One region of the Stenotrophomonas sp. STEN063 genome, then DNA from elsewhere that is predicted to be linked to it. Evidence: predicted binding sites of a transcription regulator. Region 1 holds the regulator's gene; each other region holds the start of a gene.

Region 1 (4,955 bases):
AAACCGGGCAGGAATACCAGGTGCAGGCACTCTTCGCTGCTCAGGCGGGCGGCGGCTTCCGGGTCGAGCAGGCCCTTGTCGCGGGCCTTGGCGCGCAGACGCTCCGGGTCGATGCCGGCGCCATCGTCCTGCACTTCGATGCTGACGTAGTCGCCTTCCTGCTGTGCGGACAGGCGCACCCGGCCCATGCGCGGCTTGCCTTGGGCTTCGCGCAGTTCGGGCGATTCGACGCCATGATCGATGGCGTTGCGGACCAGATGCACCAAGGGATCGGCCAGCGCCTCGACCAGGTTGCGGTCCAGTTCGGTATCGGCGCCGATCAGCTCCAGATCGACTTCCTTCTGCAGTGAGCGGGCGACGTCACGGGCAACCTTGGGGAAGCGCGAGAACACCTTGCCGACCGGTTGCATGCGGGTGCGCATCACCGCCGACTGCAGGCGTGCGGTGGCGATGTCCAGGGTTGAGACTGCACGGTCGAGCTCTTCGTCCTTGAGGCGCATGCGCAAGGTCTTGAGCCGGTTGCGGGCCAGCACCAGTTCGCCGATCAGGTTGACGATGGCGTCCAGCCGCTTGGTGTCCACGCGCACGGTGTGCTCGGGTTCGGCGGCTTTTGCCGCTGCCGGTTTGGCGGCGCCGGCGGCAGCGCGGGGTGCTGCGGTCGGCGGTGCGGCCGGCCTGGGTTTGGCTGGCGCGGTGGGAACGGGCTGGACGGGAACGGCGCCCGGTGCGGCACCGCCGTGCAGCTTGTCCAGCAGGGCTTCGAATTCGTCTTCGTCGATCAGGTCGTCGCCGGACTTTGCCGCAGCGATCGGCTGGGCACCGGGCGTACCGCTGCCGTGCAGTTCGTTGAGCAGGGCTTCGAACTCGTCTTCGCTGATCAGGTCGCTGTCACCCGCAGGCGCAGCGACCGCTTGCACGACTGCGACCACGGGGGCGGCGCCAACATCGAACTGTGCGATAAGCGCAGCAGGTGCATGCTCCGGTTCGGTGCCTGATGACACTGCGTCGAGCATGGCCTGCAGCCAATCCAGCGATTGCTGGGCGGCGTCGAAGTGATGCGCCAGCAGTTCGGCTTTGCCTGCCCGTGCCATGCCCAGGGTTTCTTCGGCGGCGTGGCACAGCTCCACCATCGGATGGATCGCCAGAAAACCGGCGCCACCTTTCAGTGTGTGGAAGCCACGGAACACGGCGTTGAGCTGGTCGCTGTCGTGCGGTGCCTGTTCCAGCGTCACCAGCTGCTCGCCGAGGCGATCCAGGATCTCCTGCGCTTCGATGATGAAGTCAGCGGCGATGTCGTCGGCAAAAGCACTCATGGCTTACAGCCCCAGGTCCGAGAGCAGGTCGTCTGCGTCCACCTGCGACACGGCATGACGGTCCAGGCCATTGACGGCCGGGCCAGCCAGGCCCTGGTTGCGCGCTTCTTCTTCCGGCGGCGGCAGGCCGAGCGCGCCAAAACCTTCATGCACGCGACGGACGATGCCGACCACGCGGCGGATGATCTGCCCGGTCAGGTCCTGGTAGCTCTGGGTCAGCGCTACTTCGGTGAGGTTGTGGCGGATGCGTTCGAGGATCTCGCCCTGTTCGGCATTCAGCCCGTCCGCACGCAGGCGCTCGGTCAGCGCGCGGCATTCTTCGGCCAGATCGAGCGTGCGATGGGTGGCCTGCTCGGTCATCTGCACCACGTGGTCCAGGCGCGCGCAGGCGTCGTCCAGCTCACCGGCTTCGCTGGGCACGCTGGGCAGTTCCCCCAGCGCCTGGCCCAGTTCGCGTGCAAGCCTGCCCAGGCCGGACATCATCGGCTGCGTGCGCAGGGCGGCGAGCGCGTCGATTTCCCGACGCCAGCCAGCCTCATCGCCACTTTCCAATGCTGCCAGTGCGTCCTGCAGGCGCTGCACCAGGGCCGATTTGTCGCTCAATGCTTCCCCGGGCTGGTTCATCAGGCGCTCGCTGCCAGGCGTTCGAAGATCTTGCCGAGCTTCTCTTCCAGGGTCTGCGCGGTGAACGGCTTGATGATGTAGCCGTTCACGCCGCTCTGTGCGGCCTCGATGATCTGCTCGCGCTTGGCCTCGGCGGTAACCATCAGTACCGGCAAGGTCTTGAGCTTGGCATCGTTGCGGATCGCCTTGAGCAGCTCGATGCCGGTCATCACCGGCATGTTCCAGTCGGTGACGACGAAATCGAACGACTGCGTCTGCAGCATCGACAGCGCGGCATGCCCGTCCTCGGCTTCGGCGGTATTGGTGAAGCCCAGATCGCCGAGCAGGTTCTTGACGATGCGGCGCATCGTCGAGAAGTCGTCAACGATCAGGATGCGCATGTTCTTGTTCAAAAGACTTTCCTCTTCATGGTTCTTCGAGCCCGGCGTCGGCCGCCTCGAAAATCTTCAGTCGGCTACGCAGGCGCAGCGTGGCCTGGCCGTGGATCTGACAGACGCGGGATTCGCTCACGCCCAATACCGCGCCGATTTCCTTCAGGTTCAATTCCTGCTCGTAGTACAGCGACAGCACCAGCTGCTCGCGCTCGGGCAACTGGCCGATGGCCTTGCCGAGCTCGGCGCCGAACTGGCTGCGCTCCAATACCTGCTGCGGGTTGGGGCCGCCGGTGCTGGGGGTGTCCAGCTCGCCCTGGTCTTCGATCCGCGACTCCAGGCTCAAGACCTGGCCACGCGAGGCGTCTTCAACCAGTCGCATGTATTCGGGCAACGGCAGCTCCATCGCTTCGGCCACTTCACTGGCGCTGGCCGCACGGCCGCTGCTCTGCTCAAGGCGGCGGATGGTGGCAGCGGCATCGCGGGCGCGGCGGTGCACCGAGCGCGGCACCCAGTCGCCACGGCGGATCTCGTCGATCATCGAGCCGCGGATGCGGATCGAAGCGTAGGTTTCAAACGAAGCGCCCTGTTCGGCGTCATAGCTGCGCGAGGCCTCGATCAGGCCCATCATGCCGGCCTGGATCAGGTCATCGACCTCGACGCTGGCGGGCAGGCGCGCGGCCAGGTGGTGGGCGATGCGGCGTACCAGGTCGGCGTGGCGGGCAATGCAGTCATTGGCCGCGTTGCGCTGGACCTCACGGTATTGGGCGGCTGCATTGTTCATGCCTTCACCTTCTGCTGGATGATGCGTTCCAGGAAGAACTCAACGCCGCCGCGCGGGGCGGTTGGGGCTTGCCAGCGCGCGGTGCGACGGGCGATTTCGTTGATGGCCAGCGAGGCTGGCGCGGAAGGATAGAGCTTGACCACCGGCTGCTGGCGCTGCACCGACAGGCGCAGCCAGTCGTCCTGCGGTACGCAGCCCAGGTAGTTCAGGGAGACATCGATCAGGAACTTCTCGCAGACCCGCACCAGCTTTTCGTACAGGGCGCGGCCTTCGTTCGGGTCGCGCACCATGTTGGCGACGACCTGGATGCGGTCCACGCCGCGCTCGCGCGAGAGTACCTTGATCAATGCGTAGGCATCGGTGATCGAGGCCGGTTCGTCGCAGACCACCACCACGGTGTCCTGGGCGGCCTGGCAGAAGGTCAGCACGCTGTCGGTGATGCCGGCGGCGGTGTCGATGATCATCACATCGAGCTCGCGCTCCAGCTCGGAGAACACATTGACCAGGCCGACGTGTTCGGCCGGCTGCAGCTCGGCCATGTGCCGGCGGCCCGAGGCGGCGGGCACGACCAGCACGCCGTTCGGGCCTTCGATGATGACTTCTTCCAGCGTAGCGCGTCCGGCGACCAGGTCGGCCAGGGTGTGCTTGGGCTGCAGGCCCAGCACCACGTCGATGTTGGCCAGGCCCAGGTCGGCGTCGAGCAGCAGGGTACGTTTGCCCATGCCTGCCAGTGCCACGGCCAGGTTGGCCGAGACATTGGTTTTACCTACACCGCCCTTGCCGCCAGTGACCGCGATGGTGCGTACCGGGCCGGCTGGTTCGTGCCGGGTTGCCGACAGCGGGAAGGTGTTGGTCAGCTTGGCGTACTCACGCGACTGCATTGTTCAACTCCGTGTTGCAGGGCATATCGGCCGCGCGGCGCAAATCTTCAAGGCGGAGTACAAGATTTGCGGCAGAGGCCCGATAAAGGTCTTCCGGGACGTCCTGGCCGTCGGTCACCCAGGTGATCGGCAGGCGGTGATCGACCGCCACCGACAGGGCAGAACCGAAGCGGCCGGTCTCGTCCAGCTTGGTCAGCACCACGCCCTGCGGGTTGGCGGCGCTGAAGCGGCGCACCACTTCGTCCATGTCCTGGAAGGCGGTATTGGCCGGCAGCACCAGCAGGGTGCGGATCTGGCCGGCGGCGCGCAGCCACTGCAGCTGGGCGGTGAGGGCGCGGTCGCGCTGGCCCAGGCCGGCGGTATCGATCAGCACCAGCTTGTAGTCGGCCAGCTTCTGCAGCAGCTGGTTGAGGTCGGTGCCGCTATTGGCCTCGTGCACGGCGATGCCGAGCTGGCGGCCGAAGCCGTACAGCTGCTCGCGGGCGCCGATGCGCTGGGTATCGGTGGTGACCAGGGCCACGTCGCGGGCGGCATGGGCTTCGGCGAAACGCGAGGCCAGCTTGGCGATGGTGGTGGTCTTGCCGGCACCGGTGGGGCCGACCAGGGCGATCACGCCGCCGGTTTCCATCGGGTCGACCGGGGCGATCGGCAGCTTCTTGGAGATCAGCCCCAGCATCAGGCCGCGGGCGCGGCTGGGATCGATGTCGGCCGGGATCTGGGTGGCGACGTCGCGGGCCAGACCTGCGTCGAAGCCGTATTCGTCCATCAGGTCCAGCGCATTGGCGCGCACCGCGCTGCCACGCAGGCGTTCATCGGTGAAGCGGTTCATCTCGCGCTCGATCAGGTGGCGCATGCCGGCCACTTCCTGGCGCAGCTGGCTGAGCTGTTCGTCGTCGCGGGCGATGATCACCGGGGCGCTGGTCACTGCGCTCACCGGGGAGCTGGCCGCAACGGCCGCAGTTTCGGTGGTTTCAACAGCGCG
Region 2 (4,955 bases), 180 kb from region 1:
GGTTTCCGATCTGACCGTACAGGCCAACAACGCCGCGCTGTCCGTCGAGGACCGCAAGACGGTGTCGGCCGAGTTGCAGGCGATCAAGGACCAGATGCTGGCCTTGGCCAACACCACCGATGGCAACGGCCGCTACCTGTTTGGCGGCGCCGCCGACGGTGCCGCACCGTTTACCCTTGCCAATGGGACCGTCACCTACAACGGCGACCAGATCCAGCGCCAGGTCGAGATCGCGCCGGGCACCTTCGTCAAGGATGCTCTGCCAGGCAGCGAAGTCTTCCTGCGCATCCGTACCGGCGACGGCACGGTTGATGCGGCCGCTGTCGCCGGCAATACCGGCAAGGCAGTGCTCACCGATATCAGCCGCGACGGTTCCGGCAACTGGAACGGCGACAGCTACACCTTGCGCTTCACCGCGGCAGATACCTACGAAGTAGTGGATTCCAGCAACACCGTGGTTGGCACCGGCACCTACAAGACTGGCGAGGATATCGTTTTCCAGGGGCTGCGCGTGCGCATTGAAGGCACGCCAGCCGCGGGCGATGCATTCACCGCCGGCCAGGCCAGCACCCGTGATGTGTTCAGCACCATCGACCAGCTGGTGCAGACACTGCAGATGGATACCTCCACCGAAGCCGGCCGCACCGCGCAACAGAACGCACTGCAGGCAAGCATCCGCGATGTCGCCCGCGCATCGGGCAGCCTGATCGATGCACGCGCCGCCGGCGGCGCCCAACTCAAGTCGATCGATGATGCGGCATCGCTGCGCGAGGCCAGCAGCATCACGCTTGAAAGTTCCCTGTCGCAGTTACGCGACCTCAACTACGCCGAAGCCATCGGGCAATACCAGCTCGAAGGTGCGGCTTTGCAAGCGGCACAGACCATCTTCACCCAGATGCAGTCGATGTCGTTGTTCAACATGATCCGCTGATTCCGCAATCCGCACCGCTTCCGCCTCCTCACACGCAGTACGTCACCGAACACAACGGAGAAGTCCCATGGCACAAGTCATCAATACCAACATCATGTCGCTGAACGCTCAGCGCAACTTGAACACCAGCGGCAGCAGCCTGGCGACGTCCATCCAGCGTCTGTCCTCGGGCCTGCGTATCAACAGCGCCAAGGACGATGCCGCCGGTCTGGCCATCTCCGAGCGTTTCAGCACCCAGATCCGCGGCCTCGATGTCGCCGTGCGCAATGCCAACGACGGCATCTCGCTGGCCCAGACCGCCGAAGGCGCAATGGTCGAGATCGGCAACAACCTGCAGCGCATCCGTGAGCTGGCGGTGCAGTCGTCCAATGCAACCAACTCGCCCAGCGACCGTGAAGCACTGAACGCCGAAGTCGACCAGCTGCTGTCGGAAATCGACCGCGTTGCCAACCAGACCGGCTTCAACGGCACCAAGCTGCTGGACGGCAGCTTCACCGGTGCCCTGTTCCAGGTCGGTGCCAACTCGGGCCAGACCATCGGCATCAATGCCATCGTCGACGCCAACATCGACACGCTCGGCAAGTCCGGCTTCGCCGACAACGTGACTGGCGCCGGCATCGGCGGCACCGCAGCGACTGCCTCCGGTTCGATCAGCGGCATCACCGTCAGCGTCACCCCGGCCGGCGCGGCGTCTGCTTCGCAGATCAAGCTTGACGACATCAAGATTGAAGTCGGTGACGATGCAGCGGCCGTGCAGAAGAAGGTTGCACAGGCCTTCAACAACAAGCTGGACCAGACCGGCATGTACGCAACCATCGAAGGCGGCCAGCTGAAGCTGACCTCGGTCAAGGCCGGCCAGGACTTTGGCGGCATCACCAACGGCACCTTGACTGGCGGCACCGGCATCACCGTCTCGCTGGCGGCCGATCTGGGCGCAACCACCGCAGCAGCCGGCGTCGCTGCCAATGGTGGCGGCACCCGCCACATGGAAGACCTGGACATTTCCGATTTCGCTGGTTCGCAGCGCGCAATTGAAATTGTCGACAAGGCACTGACCGCGGTGAGCAGCTCGCGTGCGGAAATGGGTGCGATCCAGAACCGCTTCACCTCGACCATCGCCAACCTGGCCACCACCTCGGAGAATCTCTCCGCTTCCCGTAGCCGTATCCGCGATGCGGACTACGCCAAGGAAACCGCCGAGATGACCCGCACCCAGATCCTGCAGCAGGCCGGTACGGCCATGCTGGCCCAGGCCAACCAAGTGCCGCAGAACGTGCTGAGCCTGCTGAAGTAAGCACGCTCCACATGTTCAAACAAAAACCCCGGCTTGCCGGGGTTTTCTGTTCTTGATGTTTGTGGGAGCGGCGTGAGCCGCGAAACTGGCACATTGTCGGATCGCAGAACCCACAGGGCCGTATGCACTACCGGCTTCGCGGTTTACACCGCTCCCATAAACATATCCAAGGCGCCCCCGCCCGTTGGACGGCGATTTTTGTCAATCAGATCTTACGGAAGCCCTAAAGCGTGGGAGGGTGCTGCCGTTATTGATATCAGCAGCGGTACTGCGGCCCCTACGGCACCTCCCACTGCACCCAGTACCGGTCAGGTTGAGCTGCCGGATCAAACGACAAAAAGGAATCCGAAATCATGGCACAAGTCATCAACACCAACATCATGTCGCTCAACGCTCAGCGCAACCTGAACACGAGCGGCACCAGCCTGGCCACCTCGATCCAGCGCCTGTCCTCGGGCCTGCGCATCAACAGCGCCAAGGACGACGCCGCTGGCCTGGCCATCTCCGAGCGTTTCACCACCCAGATCCGCGGTCTGGACGTTGCTACCCGCAACGCCAACGACGGCATCTCGCTGGCCCAGACCGCTGAAGGCGCAATGGTCGAAATCGGCAACAACCTGCAGCGTATCCGCGAGCTGGCTGTGCAGTCGTCCAACGCCACCAACTCCTCGACCGACCGCGAAGCGCTGAACTCGGAAGTCAACCAGCTGTTGAAGGAAATCGACCGCGTCTCCAACCAGACCAACTTCAACGGCACCAAGTTGCTGGACGGCACCTTCTCCGGCGCCCTGTTCCAGGTTGGTGCTGACGCTGGCCAGACCATCGGCATCAACAGCATCGTCGATTCCAACATCGATGCGCTGGGCCGCGCCGGCTTCGCTGCTACCCAGACCTCGACCGCTGCGCTGGCATCGGGTGCAGCCACCTCGGCTGGCTCCATCGGCGGCATGAAGGTGAACAACATCGACATCGAAGCCGTCAAGGTTGCCGTCGGCGACACCGGTACCGACGTCAGCAAGAAGATGGCAGCAGCCATCAACGAGAAGATGGACCAGACCGGTGTTTACGCAGCAGTCGACAAGGACGGCAAGCTGACCATGACTTCGGTCAAGGCTGGCAAGGACTTCACCTTCACCGACGCCACCAAGACCGACGCCGCTGGCCTGACCTACTCAGGCGCTGGCATCGTCGCCGGCACCGTGGCCGCCAACGCTGCCAATGGCACCAAGTTCCTGAAGGATCTGGACATCTCCAGCGTCGCCGGTTCGCAGCAGGCACTGGAAATCGTCGACAAGGCACTGACCGCCGTCAACAGCTCGCGTGCCGACATGGGTGCGATCCAGAACCGCTTCAGCTCCACCATCTCCAACCTGTCGACCACCTCGGAAAACCTGTCCGCCTCGCGTAGCCGCATCCGTGACGCTGACTACGCCAAGGAAACCGCAGAGCTGACCCGCAACCAGATCCTGCAGCAGGCCGGTACCGCCATGCTCTCCCAGGCCAACAGCTCCACCCAGAGCGTGCTCAGCCTGCTGGGCTAAGCACAAGGCGGCGCCCTTACACCGGCGCCGATCCAGATGTAGCCAAAACCCCTGCCAGTCGGCAGGGGTTTTGTGCATGGGAAGGCCTTGGTCCGCCGCAACGTCGTAACGGCACGCGGCTTGCATGGAGTGCACGCAAACGCCGCCGCCTGCCTAAAGTTGCTGGGCATGTGTGCCGATACAAGGGATACCTGCAAGGGCGTCCTTCAGCCTAGACCAAGGAAATAGCATGGCCACCTCCTCCCTCGCTGCTGTCGGCTCCGGCCTCGACATCCCGACCATCGTTGCCAAACTGGTCGCTGCCGAGCGCAAGCCTGCGGACAACCGCATCAATTCGCAGGGAACGGCGGCCACCGCCAAGCTGTCGGCACTGGGCAACATCAAGAGCTCGCTGACTGGCCTGCAGGCCTCGCTGGAGGCCATGGTCAAGAGCGCGGACACCCGTTCCTACAAGGCTACCGTTCCGGAGAACTCCGGCTTCAGCGCCAGCATCATCACCGATGCCGGTACCGGCAAGACACTGGCGACAGCAGGCACGTACAACGTTGAAGTGCTGAGCCTGGCGACAACCCAGAAACTGAGCTCCGGCGCCTTCGCCGCTGATGCAAAGGTAGGTGACGGAAAACTGTCTTTCGCATGGGGCGACAACAAGACGCTTGACGTCGATATCGCCGAAGGGTCAACGCTGACCGAGATTGCCGCCGCCATCAACAAGGCCGCCAACGGCAAGGGCGTCAACGCCACCATCATCACCGCCAGCGATGGCCAGCATCTGGTGATGAATGCCGTCGACGCCGGCACCGAGGGAGCGCTGAAGGTCACCGCCAGCGGTGGCAATGGTGGTTTGTCGGCGCTGACCTGGGACGGAGCTGCCGGCGGCATGGCCCAAACCACCGCCGCCGCCAATGCCAAGGTGAGCGTGGATGGCTTCGAACGCGAATCCAGCAGCAACTCGATCACCGACATCATTCCCGGCGTCACCCTCAACCTGAGCAAGGCCGAGGTTGGCACCACCCGCACATTGACGGTGGCACAGGACAATTCGCCGCTGAAGATCAACCTGCAGGCCTTCATCAGCGCCTACAACGCGACGACCAGCCTGCTGAAAAGCTCGACCAGCTACGACGCCACCAATGACAAGGCATCCACCTTGACCGGCGACTCGATGATCCGCGGCCTGCAGCAGCAG
Region 3 (4,955 bases), on a different contig from region 1:
TTGGCGTCGTCATCCGGCGTCAGCGTGAAGCCGCAACCCGCGTAGTAACTCGGCGCTGGTGCGTAACGTGCATGGATGGGCAATGCGACCAAACGCCCGCCGGGCTGCAGCGGCGACATCATTTCTGCCGCCATCTGATCCAACTCGGCCAATGTGGTGGCATAAGGCAGCACATAGACCGCCAGCACAAGATCGAAATTACCGTTGGTGGTTTCATCCAACGTGGAGCGGAAGCTGATGTCCAGGCCGTCACGCTGCGCACAGCGGCGGGCGTACTCAAGCATGCCCTCGGCGAGGTCATATCCAACCACCTTGCGTGCGCCTGCGCGTTTCAACAGACGCGAGTAGTAACCGCTGCCACAGCCGTACTCCAGGACATCAAGTCCATCGAGTGGGCCCAGCGCCGCAAACACGCTTGGGGTTTCGATGTACTTCCGGAATGGCCAGGTTGCCATGTCTTCGTAGAGCGCACCCAACTGATCGAACTGATCTGCGGCTTCCTTGCTCATCTGCTGTTCCCTTGCGTTGAGGGTACTGCTCGGAAGTTGCAGATGCTCACGGATCACTGAATGTTAAATTGTGATACAAATCACCGTTTAAGACTATTTCACACTGTCATTTCGAACATTAAGCCGCCACTCAGGTTCCCCCTATACCGCCGTCAGAAGCCCGGCAGTCTGGACATTACAGTGTCGGCGGAATTTCGGGAGCCCATAGACAGGTAGCTAAATCAGCGCGTGCTGTTACTGGGCTCGTAACAGACTGATTAAAGATGTTAAAAAGGCGGCCGTTATCACAGTTTGTACCGCCTCCAAGGCGGCCACGCTGATCACCGCCCAACCGTAAAGTGTCCATGCCCGACCACGAATCGACTGCACCGACGCCCTCGCCACACGCCGGCAACCTGTATGCCGATGATCGCTACATGGTGCGTAATCCGCATCAGGTAAGGCATCTGCTACAGGCCATGATCGATCAGCGCTCGATGATCAATGTGCACCCGGATGGGCGCGACCAGTCCTTCCCTTCAGCGGTGCTGGAGGTGGACATGCAGGGCCTGGTGCTGGATGCCAGCCCGGTCCCATCGATCAACCGTTCGGTGGAGGCCGCAAGCACCCTGCTCTGCTTTGGCCAGGTCGACAAGGTCATGGTGCGCTTCCAGTTGCAGGGCCATCACCGCGTTGAGCGCGGTGAACACACGGCCTTTGAGATGCCGTTGCCGGAAGAGGTTTATCACCTGCAGCGGCGCGAGTTCTATCGCCTGGAGACGCCGGTTGGCGATTCGCCGTATTGCGTTCTCCCAGACCCGGACGGCGGCGAAGCCACCCGTTGGCGCGTGCTTGACATCAGCGCAGGCGGCATAGCCCTGCTGCTACCGCCCGACCAGAACCTGCTCAAACTCCAGAGCCGCTACAGCTGCTTGCTGGAGGTTCCCGAAGGAGCACCGATCAAGTGCTCGTTTGTGGTCTGCAACCTGCGCCAACAGAAGCAGCCCAACGGTTCGGAGATGACCCGCATCGGCCTGCGCTTCGACGACCTTCCGCGCGGCGCCGACAACATCATCCAGCGCTACATCTTCCGGATTGACCGCTTGCGCAAGGCGCGCAGCAACGGGGAGTAAGGCAAGCGCACTAGCGACGGAAGCCTGGGGCTTTCTCGCTTTTGTTTTTGTTTTTGCCGTCGCATTTTCCCTAGGCCGTCATCCCCGCGAAGGCGGGAATGACGGCAAAGGGCGGGAGCACAAACGGCAACCGCAGCTAATCCTGGCCAGAATCACACTCCTGCCCCCCCCCATCCCGCGATTCCTGCCTCGGCGCCTAAAGTCCCACCCGAAAGCGCCGATACCGGTGCATCAGCCGCATCGCATCGGCAGCCCGCCAGGACCAGGATCCGCCATGAATGACTCCCGCAGCACGTCCGCCGATACCACCGGTGGCGAGTACCTCAGCTTCACCCTCGGCAACGAACACTACGGCGTGGATATCCTCAAAGTGCAGGAAATCCGCGGTTATGACGCCGTCACCCGTGTCCCCGATGCCCCCGACTACATCAAAGGTGTCATCAACCTGCGCGGTACCATCGTGCCGGTCATCGACCTGCGCCTGAAGCTGCGGCTGGACGAAGCACGCTATGACGCCTTCACCGTGATGATCGTGCTCAACGTCGAAGACCGCGTTGTCGGCATCGTCGTGGACAGCGTTTCCGACGTGATCCCGCTCAACGCCGAGCAGATCCGCCCGACCCCGGAATTCGGTGCTGCAGTCGATACCCGCTTCATCTCCGGCATCGGCACCCAGGACGATCGCATGCTGATCCTGCTGGATATCGAGACCCTGCTCGATACCGCCGATCTTGGTCAGCCGAGCGTTGCCGAAGAAGCGGCCTGAGCGAAGGTTTCGCCAAGTCGATCACAGTTCCATGCATGCAATTCAAGCCCGACGACTATGGGCCGATAGCGATTGCATGCCTGTCCTCCCCGACCGGCCCCCTATCCTTTTCCGGAGTTCCCGATGTACAAGCATGTACTTCCGCTGTTTGCTGCCACCGTACTGGCGACCGTCGCGTTCGACGCCGCTGCCGATGCCGAGATGATCCCGCCGGAAACCGCAGCGCGCTTCGCCGGCAAGGACGGCATGGTCTGTGGCAAGGTCGAGAAAGCCCGCTACGCCGAAGGCTCCGAAGGCCAGCCGACTTTCCTGCACATGGGCGGCATGTTCCCGCGCCACACCTTCTCGGCACGCATCGCTGGCAGCAACCGCAGCAAGTTCGGCTTCCCGCTGGAAACCCTGGAAGGCAAGACCGTCTGCGTGATCGGCAAGATCCAGCGCGAGGCATCGCGCGCCGAAATCGAAGTGGCGTCGCCGGCCAACCTGAAGCTGGCAAACATCAAGTAATCCGCCTTTCGTCGCGCCGGTCCCGCCGGCGCGCCACCCCGCCCGTGTGACATGGCGGGGCCTGTTCCCGGAGATCGCGCAAGATGCAGTGGATCAACTCGCTGAAACTGAAGCCGAAGCTGATGCTTACTTTCGGCGTCGTGCTGTTCGTCATGTTGTTGCAGGGCATCGTCGCCTACCGCGGCCTGCATTCGCTGAACAACGTCACCACCGACCTCGCTGAAAACCGCATGCCCAGCCTTCGCACCACCGGTGAGTTGAGTGGCATGGTCAGCGAATACCGCAATGCGTCCTACCAGAGCCTGGTGCGCGCCAGCGATGACGTCAAAGCCGATGCCAAGGCACGTGCCACCGAACTGCGCATGCAGATCGACACCACCATCGCCGCCTATCCGAAGCTGATCGACAGCCCGGAGCAGAAGAAGCTGTTTGATGCCTTTGTCGCCGACTGGGGCAAGGCGGCTGCGTCGTACGACGCCGTGACCGAAATGCTGGCATTGGACCTGCCGGATGACGCCATCGACACCTTTGTTGGCGAAACCCGCAACCTGCACCGCAATGCCTATAACGCCCTGCAGGCACTGGCCGCGAACGACAATACCCGCGCCCAGGCCGCTGCCAAGCAGGCCGAAGAAACCTATCGCGCTTCCGCCCTGGTCGGCATCATTGCCGTGCTGGTCGGTGGTGCTGCCGGTCTGGCACTGATCTGGCTGTTTGCCCGCTCGCTGGTTGCCACCATCCGTGGCGCCGTGGACGTGGCCAATGAAGTCGCCAGCGGCAAGCTGGATGGTTCCATCGACGTCTCGCGTGCCGACGAAGTTGGCGATCTGCTGCGCGCCATGCAGCGCATGCAGCGCGACCTGCGCGAACGCATCGACCGCGACCAGATCATCGCCAGCGAGAACCTGCGCATCCGTACCGCGCTGGACTATTCGTCCACCGGCGTGTTCCTGACCAACAACGACCTCGAGATCGTCTACGCCAACCGCGCCCTGCTCGACAAGCTCAGCGAGCACCACGAGGAAATCAGCAGCGCACTGACCGACTTCGACGCCAGCCAGCCACTGGTCGGCCAGCCGGTCACCGTACTCGAGCACCGTGGCGAGGTTGACGGCAAGGTGATGGAAGGCCTCGAGAAGAACGGCGTATTCAAGCGTGAAATGCGCTTTGGCGAAGCCGAGTTCGCACAGACCATTTCGGTGATCCGTGACGACAACAATGTACCGGTTGGCCACGTTGTCGAATGGCGCGATCGCAGCACCGAGGCCCAGGTCGAGAAGGAAGTGGCGCGCATCATGGAAGCCGCCGCTGCTGGCGACCTCAGCGGCCGCATCGGCACCGCCGACAAGGACGGCTTCTTCCTGCAGCTGGCCGAGCAGATCAACAGCCTGCTGGACGCCAATGCCAGCAGCCTGGAGCAGATCTCGGCACTGTTGTCTGCGCTCTCGCGCGGCGACCTGACCGTGCGCATGCACGGCGAGTACCAAGGCGTGTTCGCCACCATGCGTGACGACGCCAACGCCACCGCCGAACAGCTGACCGGCATTGTTGGCCGCATCAAGCAGTCCTCGGTGTCGATCAACTCGTCCGCCAGCGAAATTGCCGCCGGTAACAACGACCTGTCGCGTCGTACCGAGCAGCAGGCCGCCAACCTGGAAGAAACCGCAGCATCGATGGAGGAATTGACCTCCACCGTGCGCCAGAACGCAGAATCGGCACGCCAGGCCAACCAGCTCGCCATCGGCGCCGCCTCGGTGGCCTCGCAGGGCGGTGAAGTGGTCAGCCAGGTGGTCACCACCATGACCCAGATCGAACAGTCCTCGCGCAAGATTGCCGAGATCATCTCGGTGATCGACGGCATCGCCTTCCAGACCAATATCCTGGCCTTGAACGCTGCGGTGGAAGCCGCACGTGCCGGTGAACAGGGCCGCGGCTTTGCCGTGGTGGCGTCGGAAGTTCGCACGCTGGCCCAGCGCTCTGCCGGCGCCGCCAAGGAGATCAAGGGCCTGATCGATGACTCCGTCGGCAAGGTCGCTGACGGCTCGGCACTGGTCCGCAAGG

What was found. The regulator FliA, encoded in region 1, starts transcription of late flagellar genes. The targets are predictions, from matches to a motif close to TAAAGTTTNNCNNNCNNNGGCCGATAA.
Region 2: a site for FliA is predicted at 2,450-2,476, ahead of AC1VWL_RS00785 (flagellin). Genes of this name have one in related genera too.
Region 3: a site for FliA is predicted at 1,819-1,845, ahead of AC1VWL_RS14495 (chemotaxis protein CheW). Genes of this name have one in related genera too.

What each region holds. Positions count from the first base shown of each region.
Region 1 covers NZ_JBXFWF010000001.1:8,617-13,571, forward strand. The annotation lists gene AC1VWL_RS00045 (chemotaxis protein CheA) at 1-1,313, opposite strand, end outside; gene AC1VWL_RS00050 (protein phosphatase CheZ) at 1,317-1,937, opposite strand; gene cheY (chemotaxis response regulator CheY) at 1,937-2,329, opposite strand; gene AC1VWL_RS00060 (RNA polymerase sigma factor FliA) at 2,343-3,092, opposite strand; gene AC1VWL_RS00065 (MinD/ParA family ATP-binding protein) at 3,089-3,973, opposite strand; gene flhF (flagellar biosynthesis GTPase FlhF) at 3,960-4,955, opposite strand, start outside.
Region 2 covers NZ_JBXFWF010000001.1:188,003-192,957, reverse strand. The annotation lists gene flgL (flagellar hook-associated protein FlgL) at 1-931, shown strand, start outside; gene AC1VWL_RS00790 (flagellin) at 999-2,225, shown strand; gene AC1VWL_RS00785 (flagellin) at 2,579-3,766, shown strand; gene fliD (flagellar filament capping protein FliD) at 3,996-4,955, shown strand, end outside.
Region 3 covers NZ_JBXFWF010000056.1:20,689-25,643, reverse strand. The annotation lists gene AC1VWL_RS14505 (class I SAM-dependent methyltransferase) at 1-509, opposite strand, end outside; gene AC1VWL_RS14500 (flagellar brake protein) at 854-1,621, shown strand; gene AC1VWL_RS14495 (chemotaxis protein CheW) at 1,896-2,387, shown strand; gene AC1VWL_RS14490 (hypothetical protein) at 2,511-2,894, shown strand; gene AC1VWL_RS14485 (methyl-accepting chemotaxis protein) at 2,978-4,955, shown strand, end outside.